Regions from separate parts of the Mesorhizobium sp. 8 genome, predicted to be linked through region 2. Evidence: predicted binding sites of a transcription regulator. Region 2 holds the regulator's gene; each other region holds the start of a gene.

Region 1 (7,319 bases), 2.1 Mb from region 2:
CGCCATCTCGGCGCCGGACTTCAGGTGGCGCTCGGCGTTGGCGGCAAGCTCCAGTCCGACCTCGGCGACGGGAACGTTGAGGCGGATCGCCGTCAGCACGTCCTGCAAGGGACGACGCTCGCGCGCGTGACAGAGCACGTCGTTGACCGCCATCAGCGGCATCCCCGCCGCCGCCATTGCCGCCGCCCGCTCCAGCCGGAACCGGTCGCCGCCGCCATAGGCGGGAGCAACGGCCAGCCGCAGCGCCGCACCGAAGCGATGGCGAAGGCCGCGCAGCAAGGCCAGCGTCTCCTCTTCTTTGCCGGCAAGATCGGGCAGGACGGCGAGGGAGAGGCGATCCCCCCATTCCAGCAGGTCGGCGCGCCTGAGAAGCGTGGCGCCTTTTTCGGTCTCGTCGCGAAGGTTGGCCTGGGTCAGCATGCGGCACAGGTGTCCCCAGCCGGCGCGGTCACGCGGATAGGCGAGGATGTCGGGCGTGCCGTCGCAAAAGACGAGACGGCAGCCGGGATGATAGGGCAGATGAAACGGTCCGAAGGGTTTCTTCGGTTCGGCCTCGTTCTTGTCCGCATCTCCTTCCCCGGCCTCGATGCGGATGTGTTTCGACGCGCTCCAGGCGCGCACCACGCCGGCCACCGTGTTGCGGTCGGCCAGCCCCATGCCGGCATGGCCGAGCCGGCAGGCGGCCACCACCAGTTCCTCCGGCCGCGAGGCGCCGCGCAGGAAGGAGAAGTTCGACTGCACGCCGAACTCGATGTAGCGCGGCTCGGCTGGTATGTTGCGGGGCGGCGTGTCGGAGGACGGTTCCGTCTTCATGCGAACAGCCCATGCAGGAACCAGCGCGGCACTTGTCCGGACAGGCCGTAGAGGCCCTGGCGGTAGAGCCAGTAACGCCGCCCCTCGGCATCCTCGACGGTAAAATAATCCCGGCTGCGCTGCGTTAGTTTTTCTGCGGCGGCGGCCTTGCGGCGGCCTTCGTAAGTCCGTTCCTCTTCGTTTTCCTGTCTTGCGACGACGGGCAGGCTCTCCCGCCACCATTCGGGTTCGATCCGCTCCGGCCCTTCGGCGTTGACGATGCGGTAGCGGGCGCGGCGCCAGCGGAAATTCAGCGGCGGGCCGTCCGGTACCTCGGCCATGACATCGACGGGCTCGGGTTGCCTGAGCAGGCGTAGCGGCCGCTCCGGCGCCGGAGTGGCCTCGGCCGGGCCGGCCGGCATGTCCGGCGCGAAGGGCAGGAAAGCGACGGCGCGCTCCGGCACATGGCTGGCCACGGCGACCGACCGGCGCATAACGGCGCGGCCGAGGCGCGCACCGACGCGGTCGACGAATTCGGACAGGGTCTCGCCGGTGTCGGCGGCCTGCTCGCCGAGGTCGGCCTGTCCCGGCGGCAGGGTACCGGCGGTCAGGACCGAAAGCCTGACGAGATCGAATCCGAAGCCGGCATCGAGACCTTGGCCGAGCGCGTCGAGCCGCTCGTGGAAAAGCCTGGCGATCCGCTCCGGCGCGCGTGTCGGGGAGGACAGGCCGAGCGGCAGGCGGGCGACCGCGCCGTCGACCCTAAACAGCAGGAGTTGCAGGGCGAGTGCGCCGGCGTCGCGCCGCTCCAGGCTTGTCCGCAAGGATTGCGCCAGGACAAGGACGATGCGTTCGACATCCTCGATCGCCATGATCGGCTCCGCCAGCCGGCGCTCGGCTGAAAGCTCCGGCACCGCCAGGCGCGGCGACAGCGCTTCCTCGATATGGCCGAGGGCCTGGTCGAGCCGCAGGATGAGCGCCTTGCCGAAGCGCCGCGCCAGCGGCGCGCGGGGCGCGGCCTTGACGGCGCCCACCGTGCGCAGACCGACACCGGCGAGCGCGGCGCAGGTGTCCGGTTCCAGCCTGAGCGCCGCCGGCGGCAGCGGAGCCAGCCATTCGGCCTCCATGCCGCCGGGCACCGTGGCGCTGCCGTGGAAGCGGGCGACCGCCCATGCCGCTCCCGCGGTGGCGGCGATCGCGGCGTGGGCGTCAAAACCCTGCTCGCGGAAGCGCCGCAGCATGTCCTCAAGCAGCGCCTGTTCGCCACCGAACAGGTGACAACAGCCGGAAATATCGAGGAACAGGCCGTCGGCGCCGTCGAGCGCCACCAGCGGCGTGTAACGGTCGCACCAGTCGGCCAACGCCTCCAGCAGGCGGTGGTCGGCTTCCGGGTCGGCCTCGACGACGTCGATGCCGGGGTGCATGGCGCGCGCGTCGGCCAGGCCCATGCCGCGCCTGAGGTTGAGCCCCTCGGCGCGGCGGTCGAGCGCGGCCAGGCGCTGCGCGTTCCTGTCGTTATGGCTGACGACCAGCGGCGGGAAAGCGGAGCATGCCGTACGCCATGCGTGGCCGAGCCGCTGCCGCCATATCCGCTCCGTGGCGAGATAGGGAAACCAGAGCGACAGGATCCTGCATTCCGTCTTCGAAGAGGGCCGGGCGGTGTTCGAAACTGAGGGCATCGGGGTTCCATTCCAGGACGAGGCGCGTCGGCGGCGCCAGCCGGTTCTTGGCGAGCGTGACAGTGAAGCCCGGCGGCCCGATCGAGCCGGCAAGGGGCCGGCCGAGAATGTGGCGGGGCGCTGCCGGCGCGGGTGCTACGACGAACCGCAGCGGCGCCGCCGTCGGTCCGGCTTGTGCCGAATGCCGCAGCAGGAAGAACGGCCGGCCGGCGAGGGCGGCGCGGCGGTGAAGGCGGCGCGTCGCATCGAGGTCGAGCCGCTGCGGGTTGCCGGGCAGCTCGAGGACGACCGCCGCCAGCGATTTCAGCGCGGCCGCCTCTTCGGCGATCCACAGCGCGTCCACCGGCTTTGGCGCCTCGGCGAAGAGCAGCGAACCCGCCGCGATGCCGAAAAGCCGGGCAATCCCGTGCAGATGCGGAAGGCCCGCTTCGGCGAACATGCCGCCGGTGCCGATCCACAGAAGCGGGCGGTTCGCGCCGGCCTGCTTCATGAGCAGGGCGGCCAGCGCCAGTACGAAGCCGGCGCCGGCGCCGGCATCGCGCATCTGCCGGCCGTGCACCTCGGTCAGCGCCGCCCTGGGCAGGCCGCCGCCGAGCGCTGCGTCCAGCGTCGGCACGCCGGTGGCCAGCCTGTCGGCCGCGCCGAGCACCCGGCCGCTGCCGCGCACCACCACCGCATCGTCGCCGGGAGGGGCGAGCCGTTCCGCCAGCCTCCCTTCGATCCTCGCGATTTCCCGGCGCAGGGCAAAAACAGTGTCCCGCGCCACGGCAGGCGTTGCCATGGCGGTCAGTTCCGTCCGATATGTTCCTGTTATGTTCTTATGGATTCCAGAGAGCGGAACGAGAGTCAAGCGGAGTCCGAAAAGAATTTATTCCTCGCCGAAGGGAAGCATCCGGCCCGTCCTGCCGCGCTCATTTGCCGAGCGCGGTGCAAAAGCCTATATGCCGCGGAGCGCAAGGATAAAGCATGGCCCGCATCTACAAGACCCGCACCTGGCATGGCGAACTGTCGCCGTCGCTGGAGGAAATGGAATTTTTGGCGCTGGAGGCCTATGCGCACCTGCCGGAGGAATTCCGCACGCTGACCGGCGAGATCGTCATCCAGGTGACGGAATTCCCGACCGACGAGATCATGGACGACCTGTCGCTGGAGACGCCGTTCGACCTGCTCGGCCTGTTCGAGGGGCGCGGCATCGCCGAGCGCTGGAACCCGGCCACCGGCGAAGGACCGAACCGCATCACGCTCTACCGCCGCGCCATCCTCGACTACTGGGCCGAGAACGAGGAGACGCTGGGCGAAATCGTCACCCATGTGCTGATCCACGAGATCGGCCACCATTTCGGCCTGTCGGACGACGACATGGAGCGGATCGAGGAAGCGGCGGAATAAGGTTCCGGCATTCTTCACCGCCGCCATCCTCGGGCAGGGTTCGACCGAGACGGAAGATTTGAGGACCCGCCGCTCGTCGAGCCTGAAATGCGTTGCGGGTTTCGGGAATTTTACGACGGGAACCGGGTAACGACCCCTGCCGGAGAAAATTTCCGGCCATATGTCGGGCCGCCTCGCTGTCCTTCGTCTTGTATGGGTCAGGCTATCCGACATGACGAGGGATCTTGCGACGTGGCGAAGATCGTATTCGGAATGAACCTCTCCCTCGACGGCTATGTCGATCATCAGCACTTGCCGCCGCCCGATGCCGCGCTCTTCCGTCACTGGACCGAGCACGTTCGCGATCTGACGGGCAGCATCTACGGCCGCCGTATGTACGAAGACATGCGCTATTGGGACGACGACCACCCTGACTGGACCCGGGAACAACGAGACTTCGCGGCAGCGTGGCGACGCCAGCCGAAATGGGTCGTATCGCGCTCGTTGAAGTCGGTCGGTCCCAATGCCACGCTTGTCGCGGATGACGTCGAGGTCGCGATACGCGGGCTGAAGGCCAGGCTGACGGGAGAGATTTCCGCTTCCGGACCCGAGTTGGCGCAAAGCCTGACCGACATGGGTCTGATCGACGAATACCGCCTCTACCTTCACCCCGTGGCGCTCGGTCGCGGCAAGCCCTTCTTTGCCGGTCCCCGGCCGCCGCTCCGCCTTGTGGCCAGTGAGCGAATCGGCGGGGAGGTCATCAGGTTGACCTACGTTCCCGCCTGATTACAGGCCGCGCCGGCCATGTCCTTTGAGGCGAAAGCTGCCGTTGCGGTGTCGCGCAATCGCCGCGACAGATCGATCGTCACGGTTGGTCCCAGGCTGTCCCGAGGACAAGGGCAAGGCTTCCATGCCCGGCAGGGGCCGGTCCGCAGCTTACCAGTCGCCCAGTTTTGTCTCGCCGGGCTTGTATTCCTGGCCGTCGATGTCCTTCACCACCGCCTGTCCGCAGCGCATGATTTTTTCCTTCTTGTCGTAGGCGTAGGTGGGCGAGCCGTAGAGGTGCCAGCCCTTGTTCAGGGCCACTGTTACCTTGTGGCAGAACTTGGCGTCGTCGACTTCGGTGAGGAAACGATAGAGGCGCATGGCTTGATCCTGTTCAGAGTCGGCTGGGTCGTATCGGGGGCGATCATGCGCCGATGGCGGCCGCCTTCGCCAGCAGTTTTTCGGCCTGTGTCAGATGCAGGCGCTCTACCATCTTTCCGTTCAATCCGATCACGCCCTTGTCGGCGTTTTCCGGCTTCGTGAAGGCATCGCGGATGGCGCGCGCCTCGGCCAAAGCCTGTTCCGACGGCGCGAAAGTGGCGTTGGCCGGGCCGATCTGCGAGGGATGGATGACGGTCTTGCCGTCGAAGCCCATGGCGGCGCCCTCGGCGCACTCGCGAACAAACCCGTCCGCGTCGCGAAAATCGTTGTAGACGCCGTCGAGCAGGTCGAGGCCGCCGGCCTTGGCGGCGAGCACGAGCTGCATCAGCCAGGGCGTCAGGTAGCGGCGGTCGAAAACGCCGGTTTCCTTGGCGAGATCGTTCGTTCCGGCAACGAAACAAGCAAGCCGGGAGGCAGGGTCGCGGCCGAGCTCCGCGATCGCGCCGATATTCAAAAGCGCCTTCGGCGTCTCGATCATCGCCCACAGTTTCACTTCGTCAGGGGCGGCAGCGTCGTCCAGCGCGTCGCCGGCTTCGAGAATGTCACGGGCGGTGTCGACCTTTGGCAGCAGGATGGCGTCGGGCTGGCAGGCAAGTGCGGCGGCAAGGTCATCGGCGCCCCATTCGCTCGCCAGCGCGTTGATGCGGATCACCCGCTCGGCGCGACCGGCAGGGGCCGCGAAGACGGCGGCGAGTTTGGCGCGCGCGGCCGGTTTGTCCGCGGGCGCCACCGCGTCCTCGAGGTCGAAGATGACAACGTCGGCGTCGAGGCCTGGGGCCTTGGCCAGCGCCTTGTCGTTGGAAACCGGGATATAGAGGGCCGAGCGGCGCGGCCGGTAGAGGGTCTGTTCGGTCATCTGGTCTTCTTGCCTTTGAAGCCTGGCTCTTGCAAGAGAGGGCCGCGCAGGCAGTGAAGCGGCGATCTTTTCGCAAACGGACAGGCGGCCATGGCCAATTACGACATAGTCATCATCGGCGGGGCGATCGTCGGCGCCTCGACGGCCTATTTCCTGCGCAAGGAGGGCTTTTCGGGCTCCATCGCGCTGGTCGAGCGCGACCCGCAGTTCACCCATTCGGCCACCACGCTGTCGGCCGCCTCGATCCGCCAGCAGTTCTCGATCCCCGAGAACATCCGCCTGTCGCAGTTCACGCTTGGCCTGTTTAGGCGGCTGAAGGAGGAATTCGGTGCCGATGCCGACATCGGTTTCCGCGAGGGCGGCTACCTGATCCTCGCCGGCGCGGAAGGCCTGCCGATCCTTGAGGCCAACCATCGCGCGCAGGTCGCCGAAGGCGCCGACATCGTGCTGGAGGATGCGGCGGCCCTCACGCGGCGCTTTTCCTGGCTGTCGGGCGAGGAAATCGCGGCCGGCGCCTATGGCTTGAGCGGCGAGGGCTGGTTCGACGCCCACGCCTACCTCACCCTGTTCCGCAAGGCGCTGAGGACGATGAACGTCGACCTGGTCACGGCCTCCGTCACCGCCATCACGCGGGACGGCAACCGCGTCACCGGCGTGACGCTGGACAACGGCGAGACGCTTGCAGCCGGCACCATCGTCAACGCCGCCGGGCCGAACGCCGGCAAGGTGGCGGCGCTGGCCGGCATCGCGCTGCCGGTGGAGCCGCGCAAGCGCACGGTCTTCGTCTTCGAATCGCGCGACCGCTTCGACGACATGCCGCTCACCGTCGATCCGTCGGGCGTGTGGTGGCGGCCGGAAGGCTCCGTCTACATTACCGGCGGCGCCGAGGTCGAGGATGGAGAGCAGGCCGCCGACCCGGCCGATTTCGAGCCGGAGTGGGGCCTGTTCGAGAACGAGATCTGGCCGGTGCTGGCCACCCGCGTGCCCGCCTTCGAGGCGATCAAGATGACGCGCGCCTGGGCCGGTCACTACGACTACAACACGCTCGACCAGAACGCGGTGATTGGCCCGCATCCGGAGGTGAAAAACTTCCTGTTCGCCAACGGCTTTTCCGGCCACGGCCTGCAGCAGGCGCCGGCGGTCGGCAAGGCGCTGGCCGAGCTCGTCCTGCACGGCGGCTATCGCAGCATCGACTGCTCCGCCTTCGGTTACGAGCGGGTGGCCGAGGGGCGGGCGTTCCGCGAGCTGAACGTCATCTGAAAAATCGTGAGGCCGGGCTGCAAACGGCGTTCGGCTGCACTCCGGTGCTCACGTACTTCATGTACGCTCCGCTCCGGTGCTCGCCGAGTCACCGCTTTCGCTCCGGCCTGACGATTTTTCTCGGTTTGTGCCTGGTCGTTGCCCTACTGCGTGCGCAG
Region 2 (7,319 bases):
CCGGGCGGCAAGGCGAATTCCGCATCGCAGCAACCCGCCGAATGATCGGAAAAGCGTGCAGCGCAATCGCATCTGGATGGCTGGCCCTTATCTGGGTCCCCGCCTAATGTTGCACCGCAAAACGCTCCTTTCAATGTTAAACTTCTTGTGCCAGTTCGGCATCAATCGATTTGATCGGAAATGCGGGCAAGACTTTCGTCGCGTCCCAGCACCGCCAGCACGTCGAAGACGCCCGGCGAGGTCGAACGGCCGGTGAGAGCGGCCCGCAGCGGCTGCGCCACCTTGCCGAGCTTGAGTCCCGCCTGTTCGGCATAGACGCGCACCGCCTGCTCGGCATTCGCCGCGCTCCAGTCGCCAAGCGCCTGCAAGCCGGGCAGGACGGCCTTCAGGATGCCCCTGGCATCGGCATCGAGGATCGCGGCGGCCTTCTCGTCCAGCGTGAGCGGCCGGTCGGCGACGATGAACCAGGCGCTGTCGGCCAGTTCCACCAGCGTCTTGGCACGCTCCTTGAGGCCGGGCATGGCCTGGAGGAGCTGTGCCCTGGTCTTGTCGTCCAGCCTGTCCGCCAGCGCCTCGCCGTAGGGCAGGTGCGGCAGCGTCTTAATCAGGATCTTCGTCAGCGCCGCGTCGTCCATGGCACGCATGTGGACGCCGTTCAGCGCCTCCAGCTTGGCGAAGTCGAAGCGCGCCGCGCCCTTGTTGACATCGACGATGTTGAACCAGGAAATCATGTCGGCGATCGACATCACCTCGTCGTCGCCATGGCTCCAGCCAAGCCGGGCGAGGTAGTTGAGCAGCGCTTCCGGCAGGTAGCCCATGGCGCGATAGGCCTCGACGCCGAGTGCCCCGTGGCGCTTGGAGAGCTTGGCGCCATCGGCGCCGTGGATGAGCGGGATATGCGCCATCTTCGGCACCGCCCAGCCCATCGCCTCGTAGATGGCGGTCTGGCGCGCGGCGTTGGTGAGATGGTCGTCGCCGCGGATGATGTGGGTGACGCCCATGTCGTGGTCATCCACCACGACGGCGTGCATGTAGGTCGGCACGCCGTCCGAGCGCAGGATGATGAGATCGTCGAGGTCCTTGTTGGGGAAGCGCACCTCGCCCTGCACGAGGTCGTGCACCACGGTCTCGCCCTCGCGCGGCGCCTTGATGCGTACCGCACCCGGCACGCCCTTCGGTGCGTCTGCCGGGTCGCGGTCGCGCCACTGGCCGTTGTAGCGGGGCGGCAGGCCCTGTGCCCGCGCCGCCTCGCGCATCGCCGTCAATTCCTCCGGCGTCTCGTAGGCGTAGTAGGCCTTGCCGGCGCGGACCAGCTCCTCGGCGACCTCGCGGTGACGCGCGGCGCGCTGGAACTGGGAAACGGCGTCGCCGTCCCATGTCAGGCCGAGCCAGCTCAGGCCATCGAGGATGGCGGCGGTCGCCGCCTCGGTCGAGCGCTCGCGGTCGGTGTCCTCGATGCGCAAAAGCATCTTGCCGCCGGTGTGGCGGGCATAGAGCCAGTTGAACAGCGCCGTGCGCGCGCCGCCTATGTGCAGGAAGCCGGTGGGCGAGGGGGCGAAGCGGGTGACGACCGTGTCGGACATGGAGAAAGCTCGGGCTTTGTGCGGATGCGGCGCCGGACTTTCCCGCGCCGCGCGTTCATGTAGCATAGGAGGTCCACGGCGCAAGGGGCAGGGCCGATGGCCGGGCGGGACCGGGGAACGGAGCGCGGGAGAGGCGAAACGGACGGCGTCAATGAACGGGCGCTGTTTGCATCGCCGGCTGCGCACCTGTCAGCCGGCGGCGATCCTGCTTTGGAATCAGCTTTTCCCGGCCGATCCGACAATCCGGTGAAACCGGATGCCGCACTGTGGCGCTCTATAGTTGGTGACGAAGCCACGGCAGATCGGCCTGCGGTTGGCGATCAGGGGGCGGGAGAGCTCCCGGTTTCGCCATGGCGGATGCCATCTGTCCGCTTGCCGTCCATCCGGCGACAGGCTCGCCGGTTGGCGCGCATTCCCTCGCCGCGTGGCGCGGTTGCCGGTTTGGCGGCAGCGGCCGCGACGGAACTCGATCGTGGCGTTGCCTTCCTGCTGGTGCCGGTGTTCCTCTCCGGCGGCGCGATCTTTTACTTCTCGCTCGCCGCCGAGCCCGGCTTTGTCCAGCCGATCGCCTGCGCCGTTGCCCTTGTCGTGGCGGTGCTGCTGGCGCGCCCGCGTCCCCGCCTGCAACTGGCGCTGGCGGCCGCGCTGCTGGTGGCGCTGGGGGTGTTGTGCGCGAAGGTCGAGACCTGGCGCGCCTCGACCCAGATGCTCGGCGCAGAGGTGTCGACACGGCTGACGGGCCGCGTCGTCGCCATCGACGCCATGGCCAGCGGGCGGATGCGTCTCACCCTCGATGTCCTCTCCACCCGGCGCCCGACGCTGCGCTACCAGCCGGCGCGCGTGCGCCTTTCGGCGCGCGCCGTGCCTGCCGGGCTGGTGGCCGGCGATACGGTGAGCGGCTTCGTCCGGCTGTTGCCGCCGACCGGACCTGTGCGGCCGGACAGCTACGACTTTTCCTTCGAAAGCTATTTCGCCGGCATCGGCGCCAGCGGTTTCTTCCTCACCAACCCGAAGCTGGAGAAAGCGGTGCCGGCATCGCTCGCCGCGCACCTGCCGGGGATGGTGGAACGCGCGCGCGATGCCATCGCCGAGCGCATCCGCGCCGCCATCGGCGGACCGGAGGGCGAGATCGCCGCCGCGCTCATGGTGGGTGTGCGCGCCGGCATCCCCGAATCCATCAACGAGGCGATGCGCAAGACCGGCATCTACCACATCATTTCGATTTCCGGCCTGCACATGGCGCTGGTGGCCGGCACGGTGATGGCCCTGTTGCGCGGCGCCTTCGCGCTGTTTCCGAATTTTTCCTCGCGCCGCCCGGTGAAGAAATATGCGGCGGGCGCGGCCTTGTTCGCCATTGCGGCCTATCTGTTCATCTCAGGCGTGGTGGTTGCCGCCGAGCGCAGCTTCATCATGCTGGCGGTGATGCTGACGGCTGTGCTGTTCGACCGGGCGGCGCTCACCATGCGCAACCTCGCGATCTCGGCGATCGCCGTCATCGTCGTGTCGCCGCACGAGGTGGTCGGGCCGAGCTTCCAGATGTCTTTCGCCGCCACCGCGGCCCTTGTCGGCGCCTATGCCGGCTGGAGCGACAGGCGTGCAGCGCGCGGCGACCGGACGCCGCCGCCGAACCGTTCATGGCCGGGCGCCGTCGTGCACCGGATGGTGGCCGCGACCGCCGCCCTGGCGGTGACGTCCATCGTCGCCGGCAGTGCCACGACCCTCTATGCCATGTGGCATTTCCAGCGCGTGTCGCCGCTCAGCCTTTTCGCCAACCTGGCCGTGATGCCGATCGTCTCGGTGCTGGTGATGCCGTTCGCCGTGTTTGCCGCGCTAGCCATGCCGTTCGGAGCGGACTGGCCGTTTCTCTACGTCATGGGCAAGGGGCTGGCGGCGATGATCGCGATTTCCGGCTGGATCGCCGAGCGCTCGCCGCTCGACGCCGTCGGGCTGGTGTCTGTCCAGTCGGTCTTGCTGGTCACCGTTGCGCTGGTGATCGCCACCATGACGACGACGTGGCTCAGGCTGGCGGCGCTGCCCTTTGCGCTGGCCGGGCTGGTGACGATCCATCAAGTCAGGACACCGGACGTGCTGGTTTCCGAGGATGCGCGGCTGGTGGCGCTGCCCATCGGCGGCGGCGAACTCGCCATCAACCGGGCGCGGCCGAACGAATTCACCTCAGACAACTGGCGGCGCGCGCTCGACGCCGAGACGCTGGTGAAACCCGAGGCGCTCAAAGGCAAGGACATGCGCTTCGTCACCACCGACGCCGCGCTCGATCTGCCGTCCGGAACGCCGTTCCTGTGCGCGGGCAAGCTCTGTGTCGCCCGCCACACGTCCGGCGCTATCGTCGTGTGGGCGCAGAACGCCGACGACGCGCGGCCGGCCTGCGCCTATGCGGCGCTGATCGTCATCGCCGACGCGACCGCGAAAAATCCCTGTCGGAAGCTACCCGTTGCGGTCGTCACCGCCAGCGACCTGGCGCGCTCCGGCAGCGCGGCCATTACGTTCGATCCGGTCGCGGCCGACCGGCCGCCGCAGGTCGGTTTCGCCGTCGAGGAAAACTATCGCCCATGGCATGCCCAACGCGCCTTTTCGCGCGAGGCGAGGGGACTGATGCCGTATCAGCGCAAGACCGGCAACAAGAAACAGCAGCGGCGGAGGACAGGCTCACGGCCGGGATGACGGCGTCGGTGCCGCTGCTCCCTCAATACCGCCGGATCAGGCCGACCAGCTTGCCGCGCACCGAAACACGGTCAGGGCCGAAGATACGGGTTTCGTAGGCCGGGTTGGCGGCCTCCAGCGCGATCGAGGCGCCCTTGCGACGGAAGCGCTTCAGCGTCGCCTCCTCGTCGTCGACGATGGCCACGACGATCTCGCCCGGCGTCGCCGTATTGGCGTTCTTGATGATGACGGTGTCGCCGTCGAAAATGCCGGCCTCGATCATCGAATCGCCCTTCACCTCGAGCGCGTAGTGCTCGCCGCCGGAAATCATCTCGGGGGGGACGGTGATGGAATGAGTCCTGTGTTCGATCGCGGCGATCGGCACGCCGGCCGCGATCCGGCCCATGACGGGGATCGACACTGCCGAACCGGCGTCGTCATTGCCGGCGGCATGCAGGCGCTGCGCTTCCCTGGCGGGTCGTCCGGCGCCCGGACCGCCTTGCCCGAGGCCGCCCTGGATGACGCCCGGCGAAAACTTCCTCGCCGCGTTGAGGCCCGGCGCGATGGAATCGGGCAGCCGCAGCACTTCCAGCGCACGCGCCCGATTCCGCAGCCGGCGGATGAAGCCGCGCTCCTCCAGCGCCGTAATGAGCCGGTGGATACCGGACTTGGAGGCAAGGTCCAGCGCTTCCTTCATCTCGTCGAAGGACGGCGGGATGCCGCTCTCCTTCAGCCTTTCATGGATGAACAGGAGAAGCTCGTGTTGCTTGCGTGTCAGCATGGCGGACCCCCAGGCGCTCGAAACAGAATCGGAAAACAAACCCGGAACAAACACTATCTGTTCCAGTTGTGTTCCGCAACCGTTTAAAGTTTCATGAATGCCTTGACGATTTGTTCAGCGCAGCATCAGCACCGGGCAGGCGTCACCCTCGGCGGCGGCCGGCGCATGCGGCGCGCGCACGATCAGGCCGTTGGCGTCGGCCAGCTTGCGCAGCATCGAGGAATCCTGGATGCCGAAGGGCGTGGCAACAAGACGCCCGTCGTCCTCGCGCACGACCGCCCTGACATAGTCCTCGCGGCGGTCGTTCTCCCGCATCGCGGCGCCGAGGTGGGCGATTCGGATATCTTGCGCGAAGGGACGGCCGCCGAGCTTCGCCAGAAGTGGTTTTACGAAAAGCTGCGAGCACACCAGGCTGGCGACCGGATTGCCGGGCAGGCCGATGCAGCGGATGGCGCCCATGCGGCCGAACATCAGCGGCTTGCCGGGGCGCATGGCGATCTTCCAGAAATCCAGCGTCATGCCTTCGCCGGTCAGCACGTCGTGGACGAGATCGTGGTCGCCGACGGAAGCACCGCCCAGCGTGACGATGACGTCGGCGCCCGCCGCGACGGCTTGTCGGACCAGCGCCGCGATGGCCTCCTTGCGGTCGGCGGCGATGCCGAGGTCGAGCGCCGTAGCGCCCACCGAAGCGGCGGCGGCGGCGACGCCATAGGCATTGGAGGAGATGATCTGGTCGGGGCCGAGGGCGTCTCCGGGTGCCACCAGTTCGTCGCCGGTGGCGATGATGGCGACCAGCGGGCGGCGCACCACCTCAAGACGCGGGTGGTTGGCGGATGCGGCGAGCGACAGTGCCGCCGGATCGAGCAAGCGCCCTTTTTCCAGAAGCAGGTCGCCTTCGCGGAAATCCAGCCCGGCACGACGGATGTTGCGCTCGGCGGCGGTGGGCTCCAGCACCTCTATCGCGCCGTCGCCGAGAGCGCGCACGTTTTCCTGAATGACGATGGTGTCGGCGCCGGCCGGCAGCGGCGCGCCGGTGAAGACGCGCACCGCCTGGCCCGGCCCGACCGTGCCGTCGAACGCGCGCCCGGCCGGGGCGGCGCCGATCACCGTCAGCCGGGCAGGGGCGGTGGCGACGTCGGCGGCGCGGGTGGCGTAGCCGTCCATGGCCGATGCGTCGAACGGCGGCTGCGTGCGCAGGGCCACGACCGGCTCGGCCAGAACGCGGTCATGGGCTTCGTGCAGGGCCACGCTTTCTGCCGGCAGCGGCTCGACGCCGTCGAGCAGGCGGGTCAGCGCTTCCGCGACAGGCACCAGCGTCATCGGCCTGCTGTCCCGTCTTCGTCAGCTTTGTAGCTGCCGGACTTGCCGCCGGTCTTCTCGACCAGCCTGATGCCGGAAATCGTCATGGCGCGGTCGACCGCCTTGGCCATGTCGTAGATGGTCAGGCAGGCGACGGACGCGGCGGTCAGCGCCTCCATCTCGACGCCCGTCTTGCCGGTGACGCGCGCCAGCGCCGTCACCTTCAGGCCGGGCAGCGCCTCGACCGGTTCGATGTCCACCGAAACCTTGGTCAGAAGCAGCGGATGGCAGAGCGGGATCAGTTCGTGCGTCTTCTTGGCGGCCATGATGCCGGCAATGCGCGCCGTGCCCAGCACGTCGCCCTTTTTCGCGTTGCCGGCCACGATGGTCGCCAGCGTCTCGCGCTTCATCGAGACGAAGCCTTCGGCGACCGCCGTGCGCTCAGTCTCGGCCTTGGCGCCGACGTCGACCATATGCGCCTCGCCCCGGGCGCCGATATGGGTGAGGCCGGAAGCGCCGCTCATGGTCAGGCCTGCGCCGCCATCGCGGCATCGAGGCCGAGCAAGGCGCGGGTTGCCGCCGTCACGTCGGGCTGCCGCATCAGGCTTTCACCGACGAGGAAGGTGCCTATGCCCACCTTCTCCAGCCTCCGGCAATCGGCATGGGTGAAGATGCCGCTTTCGCCGACAAGCAGCCGGTCGGCCGGCACCAGCTTCGCCAGCCGCTCGGAGGTTTCCAGCGTCGTCTCGAAAGTACGCAGGTTGCGGTTGTTGATGCCGATCAGGCGGGACGACAGTTTCAGCGCCCGCTCGGTCTCGGCCTCGTCATGCACCTCGATCAGCGCGTCCATGCCAAGCTCGGTCGCCGCATCCTCCAGCGCGCGCGCCATGGCGTCGTCGACGCAGGCCATGATGATGAGGATGGCGTCGGCGCCCCAGGCGCGCGCCTCGTAGACCTGATAGGGATCGAACAGGAAATCCTTGCGCAAGGCGGGC
Region 3 (7,319 bases), 2.1 Mb from region 2:
TTGTGCTTTCGCCGGCCGACGCCGACGACGAGGAAACGACCTACCGGCGCATCGCCGCCAACCGGCAGGTCGACGCCGTCTACGTCTCCTCGCCGCGACCGAAGGACCGGCGGGTGGCGCTGCTCGCCACGCTGGCCCTGCCCTTCATCGTGCACGGGCGCAGCGAGGGGCTGGACGCCGACTATCCTTTCATCGACATCGACAACGAGGGCGCCTTCCACGAGGCGACGCGGCTTCTGGTGCAGCTCGGCCATCGGCGCATCGGCCTTATCAACGGCGACATACGCGAAACCTTCGCCATCCATCGCGAGCGTGGCGTGCGCCGGGCGCTGGCGGGCAGCGGGCTCGCGCTCGAAGACCAGGCCGTCGTCTCGTCGGCAATGACGGAGGAGAACGGTTACCGCGCCGCCCGGCGGCTGCTGGAGAGCAACGGACGGCCCACCGCGATCCTGTGCTCGAGCCTCATCATGGCGCTCGGCGTGCAGCGGGCGGTCAGCGACCTCGGCCTTTCGGTGCCCGGCGACCTGTCGCTGGTGGCGCATGACGACGTGTTCACCTGGCTGCAGCCGGAGAATTTTTCCGTGCCGCTGTCGACGACGCGCTCCTCCATCCGCGCCGCCGGCGCGCGCGTCGCCGAGCGGCTGGCGGCGCGCATCTCCGGCCTGGAGGACGGTGCGCGCGGCGAAGTCTGGCCGGTGGACCTGGTCGTGCGCGGCTCGATTGCCGGCGCGCCGGTGTAAAATCAATATTCAGCGCCCTCGGCGGACAGGTGCCGGCCATATGCCGGCACGCAGCGTCTTCATCGCCAGCCCGCGCGCCAGCGCTTCCGCATCGGCAGCCTTTGAAGCCATGGCCCGGCGTTTCGGGATCAGCAACCCCTGCGCCAGCGCCGTCGGGCGGGCCATGAGCCGCGACAGGAACGGCGCGCGCGAGCCGGATGCACGCGAAAACCGCGCCGGCATAGTGGAGCGGGCGATATAGGCGGCGACTTCGTCCGTCCAGCCGCTTTCGAGGCGGGCGCCGGGTTCGAGCACAAGCAGCCAGTCCGATCTGGCCGCGCCGACGGCGGCGGCGAGCCCTCCGGTCACGACATGGCAGCCGGCATGTTCGGCGACCGCGAGCGTGCCGTCGCCCGACCCGTTGTCGCGAACGATGACTTCGCGCACGACGCCTTCCACCGCGCCGCCGACGAGGCAGGCGAGCGTGCGGGCAAGGCCCTCCTCGTCATCCAGGGTATCGATCAGTACCGAGAGCATCGGCAAGCCCGATAGCGCAAAGCGTGCCGCAGAGCCAGCCGTGCGCCCGCTTCTCAAAAAGTTCTTGCTTTGTTCTCATGATCGAAATAGGAATAATTTCATGAGACAGGCGATTCAACAGCCAGCGGACAAGGCCTGGGAGCGGGCGAAAATGGAACAGATCGTGCGCGCCGACATTGCAGCCTTCGGAGCAGGACGCACCGACATGGCCAATGCGATGATCGAGGAAAGCGGCATCCGCATCCGGCCCGACCGCAATCGCGGACGGTCGGCCGGCATCAATCCGTCCGGCCGCTTCGAGCCGGTGACGCGGCATGTCTTCGACGACGGCTGGAACTCCATCGAGGAGCTGCCGCCGTTCAAGACCGAGGTGCAGGTGGAGAAACCGCGCACCATCATCACCCGCAACACGTCGCCCGACATCTCCTTCGACCGCTCGATCAACCCCTATCGCGGCTGCGAGCACGGCTGCGTCTACTGCTTCGCGCGGCCGACGCATTCCTTCATGGGGCTGTCGCCGGGGCTGGATTTCGAAGCCAAACTGTTCGCCAAGCCGGATGCCGCGAAACTGCTCGACCGCGAATTGTCGAAGGAGGGCTACCAGCCGCGCACCATCGCCATCGGCACCAACACCGACCCCTACCAGCCGGTGGAGCGGCAATGGCGCATCATGCGCGAGATCCTCGAAGTGCTGGAAGCGCGCGGCCATCCGGTCGGCATCGTCACAAAGTCGGCGCTGGTGGTGCGCGACATCGACATCCTGTCGCGCATGGCCGAGCGGGGGCTGGCCAAGGTGGCGCTGTCGGTGACGACGCTCGACCGCGCGCTGGCGCGGACGATGGAGCCGCGCGCCTCGACGCCGACCAAGCGGCTGGAAGCGATTCGCCAGCTTGCCGACGCCGGCATCCCGGCTTCCGTCATGGTGGCGCCGATCGTGCCGGGCCTGACCGATCCGGAGATCGAACGCATCCTCGATTCGGCCCGCGCGGCGGGTGCGCTGGAGGCCGGCTACGTGATGCTCAGGCTGCCGCTGGAGGTGGCGCCGATCTTCAAGGACTGGCTGCTCAGGCATTATCCCGACCGCTACCGGCACGTCATGTCGCTGGTGCGCTCCATGCGCGGCGGCAAGGATTACGATTCGGAGTGGGGCAAGCGCATGAAGGGCGGCGGGCCCTATGCCTGGCAGATCGGCCGCCGCTTCGAGATCGCGGCAAAACGCCTCGGCCTGAACCTGCAACGACGCGTGCTGCGCACCGACCTGTTCGTGCCGGCACCGAAGCAGAATGAGCAGCTCATGCTGTTGTGACCGCTTTTTCAACGGTTTGCCCGCGCTTCCACCCGGCGGCGCGGGCATGGAAATCCCGTCCGGCCCTGTCCCCCGGCCTTGACGGTGCCTCCCGCCCCGCCGCCCCAGCGGGCCGGGAGGCCTTGCGGAGAATCGGAACCGATGCGAGCCTCGCCGCAACATGGCTCGCGCGCGTTCCGATTCTCCGCTTCTCTTCGAGATGGTCGAAAAGCCGGACTTCGCCATCGAGGCGAAGGCGGCGGCCAATGGCCTGTGGCCGGTCGCCGGCATGGACGAGGCGGGTCGCGGCCCGCTGGCCGGCCCGGTGGTGGCCGCCGCCGTTGTGCTCGATCCGAACCGTATCCCGGAAGGGCTGGACGATTCGAAGCGGCTGACGCTGGCGCAGCGCGAGGCGCTGTTCGAGGCCATCCTGGCCAGCGCGCAGGGCGTGGCGATGGCCTCCGTCTCGGCCGAGGGCATCGACCGCATCAACATCCTGCGCGCCAGCCTGGAAGCCATGCGCCGGGCGGTCTGCGGCCTACCGGTGCGGCCGAAGCTGGCGCTGGCCGACGGACGCGACGTGCCACCCGACCTGCCCTGCGAGGGCCGCGCGCTGATCAAGGGCGACCAGCGCTCGCAGTCGATCGCCGCCGCCTCCATCGTCGCCAAGGTGATGCGCGACCGCATGATGGCCGGCTGCGGCAGCGTCCACATCCACTACGGCTTCGAGGTCCATATGGGCTATGCGACGGTGCGGCACCGCAGCGCCATCGATATCCACGGACCCGTCGCGCGTCTGCACCGCACGTCCTTCGCGCCGTTCCGGCTGGGGGCGGTCGAAGTGGAAGAATAGGCCTGCCTGTTCGTGCGTCCTTCGAGGCTCGCTCCGCTCGCACCTCAGGATGAGGACCGTTGTAATGGGGTGGATCTTTTCCCCACTATCCAGCGCATGATCGGCTTACGACCGTCCTCATCCTGAGGTGCGAGCGAAGCGAGCCTCGAAGGACGCACAAACAAAAAAGCCGCCGAAACGGCGGCTTTTTCGATTCCTTCGGTGTCGCCGAACTCAGTTCAGCTTGGCCTTCACCTCGGCGAGCGACGCCTTGAACAGGTCGGCGCCGACCTTGGCGTCGACCTTGTCGCCCAGCACCTTGCGGGCGGCTTCGACGGCGAGGTCGACGGCGCTCGAACGCACCTCTGCAATGGCCTCCCGCTCGGCCTGGCCGATCTTCTGCTCGGCCAATGCGGTGCGGCGCGCCACGTAGTCCTCGGTGCGCTTGTGCGCCTCCTCGGCCAGAACCGACGCCTCATGCTTGGCGGCCTCGACGATCGCGGCGGCCTCCTGCTCGGCATCCTTGCGCTTCTTCTGGTAGTCGGCGAGCAACGCCTGCGCTTCCTCACGCAGGCGGCGCGCCTCGTCGAGTTCGCCGCGGATGCGGTCGGCGCGCGTGTCGAGCGCCTTGTTCACCATCGCCGGAACCTTGATGTAGAGGCAGATGGCGACGAAGATCGCCAGGCCCACCAGCACCCATACAGATGCCCAAGCTGTTGCGTCCATCTCGTCCTCCTCAGCCGGCCGATTTCACGGCGGCGGCGACAGCCGCCTTGTCGGCCTTGCCGACGAGCTGCTCGACGATGGCCGAAGCGGTGCTCTCGGCAATGGCGCCGACGTCCTTCATGGCGCCGGCCTTGATGCCGGCGATGCGGCCCTCGGCCGCCGCCAGCTTCTTGTCCAGCTCGGCCTCGACCGCCTTGCGGGCGGTTTCGGCCTCGGCCTTGGCTTCGTCGCGCGACTGCTGGCCGATGGCGTTGGCTCTCGCCTTGGCCTCGGCCAGTTCCTGCTCATAGGCGGCAACGGCGGCGTCCGCCTCGCCCTTCAGCTTGGCGGCCTGGTCGAGATCCTGCTGGATACGGCCGGCGCGCGTGTCGAGGATGGTGCCCAGACGCGGCACGATGACCCGCTTCAGGAAGACGTAGAACAGGCCGAAGGTGATGGCCAGCCAGACGAGCTGGGAAGCGAAGGTCGCGGAATCGAACGGCGGGAAGCCGCCACCTTCGTGAGCGGCATTGCCGGGCACTTCCGTGCCGGCATGCGTGTCGGCTCCGGCATCGGCCGGCGCCGCCTCTTGCCCGTAGGCAGGTGTCACGAACATGACGGTGTTCCCATGTTCCGGCCGGCCGCGCCGTGGCGCGGCGGCCGGGCTTCAAGCCTTGTTGATCCCGATCAGCCGAACAGCGCCAGGAGCGCGATCAGCAGCGAGAAGATGCCCATGGCCTCGGTCACGGCGAAGCCGAAAATCAGGCGGCCGAACTGGCCGTCGGCGGCAGACGGGTTGCGCAGCGCGCCCGCCAGGTAGTTGCCGAAGATGTGGCCCAGGCCGATGCCCGCGCCACCCATGCCGAGGCAGGCAATGCCGGCGCCGATGTACTTTGCTGCTTCAGCTTCCATTTGATCACTCCTTGAATTGGAAAGGCTGCAATTTTCTTACTAGTGCGACGGATGCAGGGCGTCCGCCAGATACATGCAGGTGAGCACCGCGAAGACATAAGCCTGTAGCGCCGCCACCAGGACTTCCAGGGCCGTCAGCATCACCACCATGGCCAACGGCAGCACCGCGCCCGCCATGCCGACGGCGCCCATGGCGCCGAGCGAGACGACGAAGCCGGCGAACACCTTCAGCGTGATGTGGCCGGCCAGCATGTTGGCGAAAAGACGAATGGAGAGGCTGACCGGGCGCGACAGGAAGGAGACGACCTCGATCAGCACCACCAGCGGCATCAGCGCCACCGGCACGCCGCTCGGCACGAACAGCTTGAGGAAGCCGAAGCCGTGCTTGGCGAAACCGTAGACGACGACGGTGCCGATCACCAGCATCGCCAGCGCGAAGGTGACGATGATGTGGCTGGTGACGGTGAAGAAATAGGGGAACAGGCCGAGCAGGTTCGCGACCATCACGAACATGAACAGCGAGAAGACGAAGGGGAAGAACTTCATGCCGTGCGTGCCGGCGGCGTCGCGCAGCATCGAGGCGACGAACTCGTAGGACATCTCCGAGATCGACTGGAGACGCGACGGCACCAGCGCGCGGCCGGCGGTCGAAAAATACAGGAAGGCCCCTGTCAGGACGACGACGACGACCATGAACAGCGACGAATTGGTGAAGGACACATCATACCCGCCGACGTGAATCGGGAAGATCGGGTTGATATGGAACTGGTGGATCGGATCGACCTTGTCGGCTGCAGCCACTTGCTTTACCCCGTCGCGCCGCTCGGACGCCCTCTTCAATCCTGTCCGCCAGAGCGCTTGCCGCCCCGGCCGAAGTCGGCAACCAGCCCGGCCGCGCGCAGGACATTGAGGATGCCCGCGCAAAAGCCCAGCAGCAGGAAGACGATCAGCCCCCAGGGCGAGGTCCCCGCCCAGCGGTCGAGCACCCAGCCGATGCCGATGCCGACCGCGATCGCGGCAATGAACTCGCTGGACAGCTTGAATGCCTGGGCATAGCCCGAGACACTCCGCGTCTGGCCCGTGTCTTCCCCCTCGAGCCGGTCCGGGCGTCTTGTCGCAAGCTTTGCTCCAAGCTCGCGCCGGCGGCGCTCAAGATCGTCGTCGCGCAGGTTGGCCACGTCCTCGTTTCCAGGCCCGGTCTTTCCGGTTCCGCCTGGCCCTTTTTCATCGGCCATCGCAACCTCCGCGCCCGGTCAGACGACGGTCGTCTGCCCGCTTCAAATTCGCGGGCAACATAGTTTCAGGCCCTGCCCCCGTCAAGCCGCAGGCATGGTCTAGGTCTAAAGTATTTTCCCTATAGAAATCAGCCTATTAGACGGGTGCGACATCCTGCCCGCCCGATCTTTTCCCCGCCAGTCCCGGAAATCTGCCCCGGATGGGAAGGTTTTTGCGGCGGTGCGGCACGCGGGCCGCCGCCGCTCAGCTCCAGCCGCCGCCATAGGTGCGGTAGAAGATATGCAGGCCGATCTTGACCATCTTGTGCATGGAGCGCGCCCAGCCGGGATTGACGTAGCTGGCGTAATAGTGAGTCGAGGAGCCGACCTCGGGCAGGAATATCTTGCCGGCGGTGACGGCCATGGCGATCTCCTTGGCGGTCTTGTAGCGCGACGGCTCTGTGACGACGTCCTTCCTGCCGTCGCAGGCGAAGGAGAACTGGCAGGCGTTGCGCCAGTGCTCGTTCTGGTAGACGACGCCGCAGATCGAGGCCGGATATGCGGGATTGCGCACGCGGTTGAGCACCACCTGGGCGACCGCCGCCTGGCCGCGCAGTGATTCCGAGCGCGCCTCGAAATAGATGGCGTTGGCGAGGCAAATCTGCTCCGGCTTGGAGAAGACCGAAGCCGGCAGCGCGGTCTGCATCCATGCGTGATCGCCCTTGCCGACCGGCGGGATGAAGCGGCCGTTGTCGGGCTCCTCATCCTTCAGCAGCGCCTCGAAGGGCGAGACGGAGGCGTAGTCGGGCGCGGCCGGCGCGTAGGCGGTGGCCAGCACATCTGCCTTGTCGTTGGTGACGAGGGCCGCCAGCATCGCCGGCACGCCGGGTTCGGCCTTCTCCTCCCTGGCATGGAAGGCCGAGGCGATCTGGACCTCCTTGCCCTTGATGTCGGGCTTGGCGAAAGCGAGCTTCAGGCCGCTGTCCATCGAGGGCCTGAGCAGCGACGAGGTGCGCTCGAAGATCGAGCCGGCGGAGAAATTCTTCGGCGGCGCCACCGGGGCCATCTGCAGGATGCGGCCCTGCTTGCCCGAGCGCACGACGCGGTCCTCGTCT

The links. Region 2 encodes LexA, which represses DNA repair genes until DNA is damaged. Its sites were predicted from a motif close to TGTTCNNNNTGTGTTCNG; they were not measured.
Region 1: the regulator LexA is predicted to act here: its motif matches at 3,274-3,291, upstream of FGU64_RS14300 (metallopeptidase family protein).
Region 3: the regulator LexA is predicted to act here: its motif matches at 1,316-1,333, upstream of FGU64_RS17090 (PA0069 family radical SAM protein).

Annotation. Positions count from the first base shown of each region.
Region 1 covers NZ_CP040914.1:2,919,188-2,926,506, reverse strand. The annotation lists gene FGU64_RS14315 (error-prone DNA polymerase) at 1-813, opposite strand, end outside; gene FGU64_RS14310 (DNA polymerase Y family protein) at 810-2,288, opposite strand; gene FGU64_RS23555 (hypothetical protein) at 2,308-3,252, opposite strand; gene FGU64_RS14300 (metallopeptidase family protein) at 3,438-3,860, shown strand; gene FGU64_RS14295 (dihydrofolate reductase family protein) at 4,092-4,625, shown strand; gene FGU64_RS14290 (DUF1737 domain-containing protein) at 4,776-4,985, opposite strand; gene FGU64_RS14285 (CoA ester lyase) at 5,029-5,901, opposite strand; gene FGU64_RS14280 (FAD-binding oxidoreductase) at 5,992-7,161, shown strand; gene FGU64_RS14275 (fimbrial protein) at 7,305-7,319, opposite strand, start outside.
Region 2 covers NZ_CP040914.1:825,946-833,264, reverse strand. The annotation lists gene gltX (glutamate--tRNA ligase) at 162-1,583, opposite strand; gene FGU64_RS03845 (ComEC/Rec2 family competence protein) at 1,680-4,265, shown strand; gene lexA (transcriptional repressor LexA) at 4,288-5,025, opposite strand; gene glp (gephyrin-like molybdotransferase Glp) at 5,140-6,345, opposite strand; gene moaC (cyclic pyranopterin monophosphate synthase MoaC) at 6,342-6,848, opposite strand; gene trpC (indole-3-glycerol phosphate synthase TrpC) at 6,851-7,319, opposite strand, start outside.
Region 3 covers NZ_CP040914.1:3,521,632-3,528,950, reverse strand. The annotation lists gene FGU64_RS17100 (substrate-binding domain-containing protein) at 1-740, shown strand, start outside; gene FGU64_RS17095 (glycosyl transferase family 2) at 750-1,256, opposite strand; gene FGU64_RS17090 (PA0069 family radical SAM protein) at 1,408-2,562, shown strand; gene FGU64_RS17085 (ribonuclease HII) at 2,723-3,394, shown strand; gene FGU64_RS17080 (F0F1 ATP synthase subunit B) at 3,608-4,099, opposite strand; gene FGU64_RS17075 (F0F1 ATP synthase subunit B) at 4,110-4,694, opposite strand; gene FGU64_RS17070 (F0F1 ATP synthase subunit C) at 4,766-4,990, opposite strand; gene FGU64_RS17065 (F0F1 ATP synthase subunit A) at 5,030-5,791, opposite strand; gene FGU64_RS17060 (AtpZ/AtpI family protein) at 5,827-6,225, opposite strand; gene FGU64_RS17055 (cell wall hydrolase) at 6,470-7,319, opposite strand, start outside.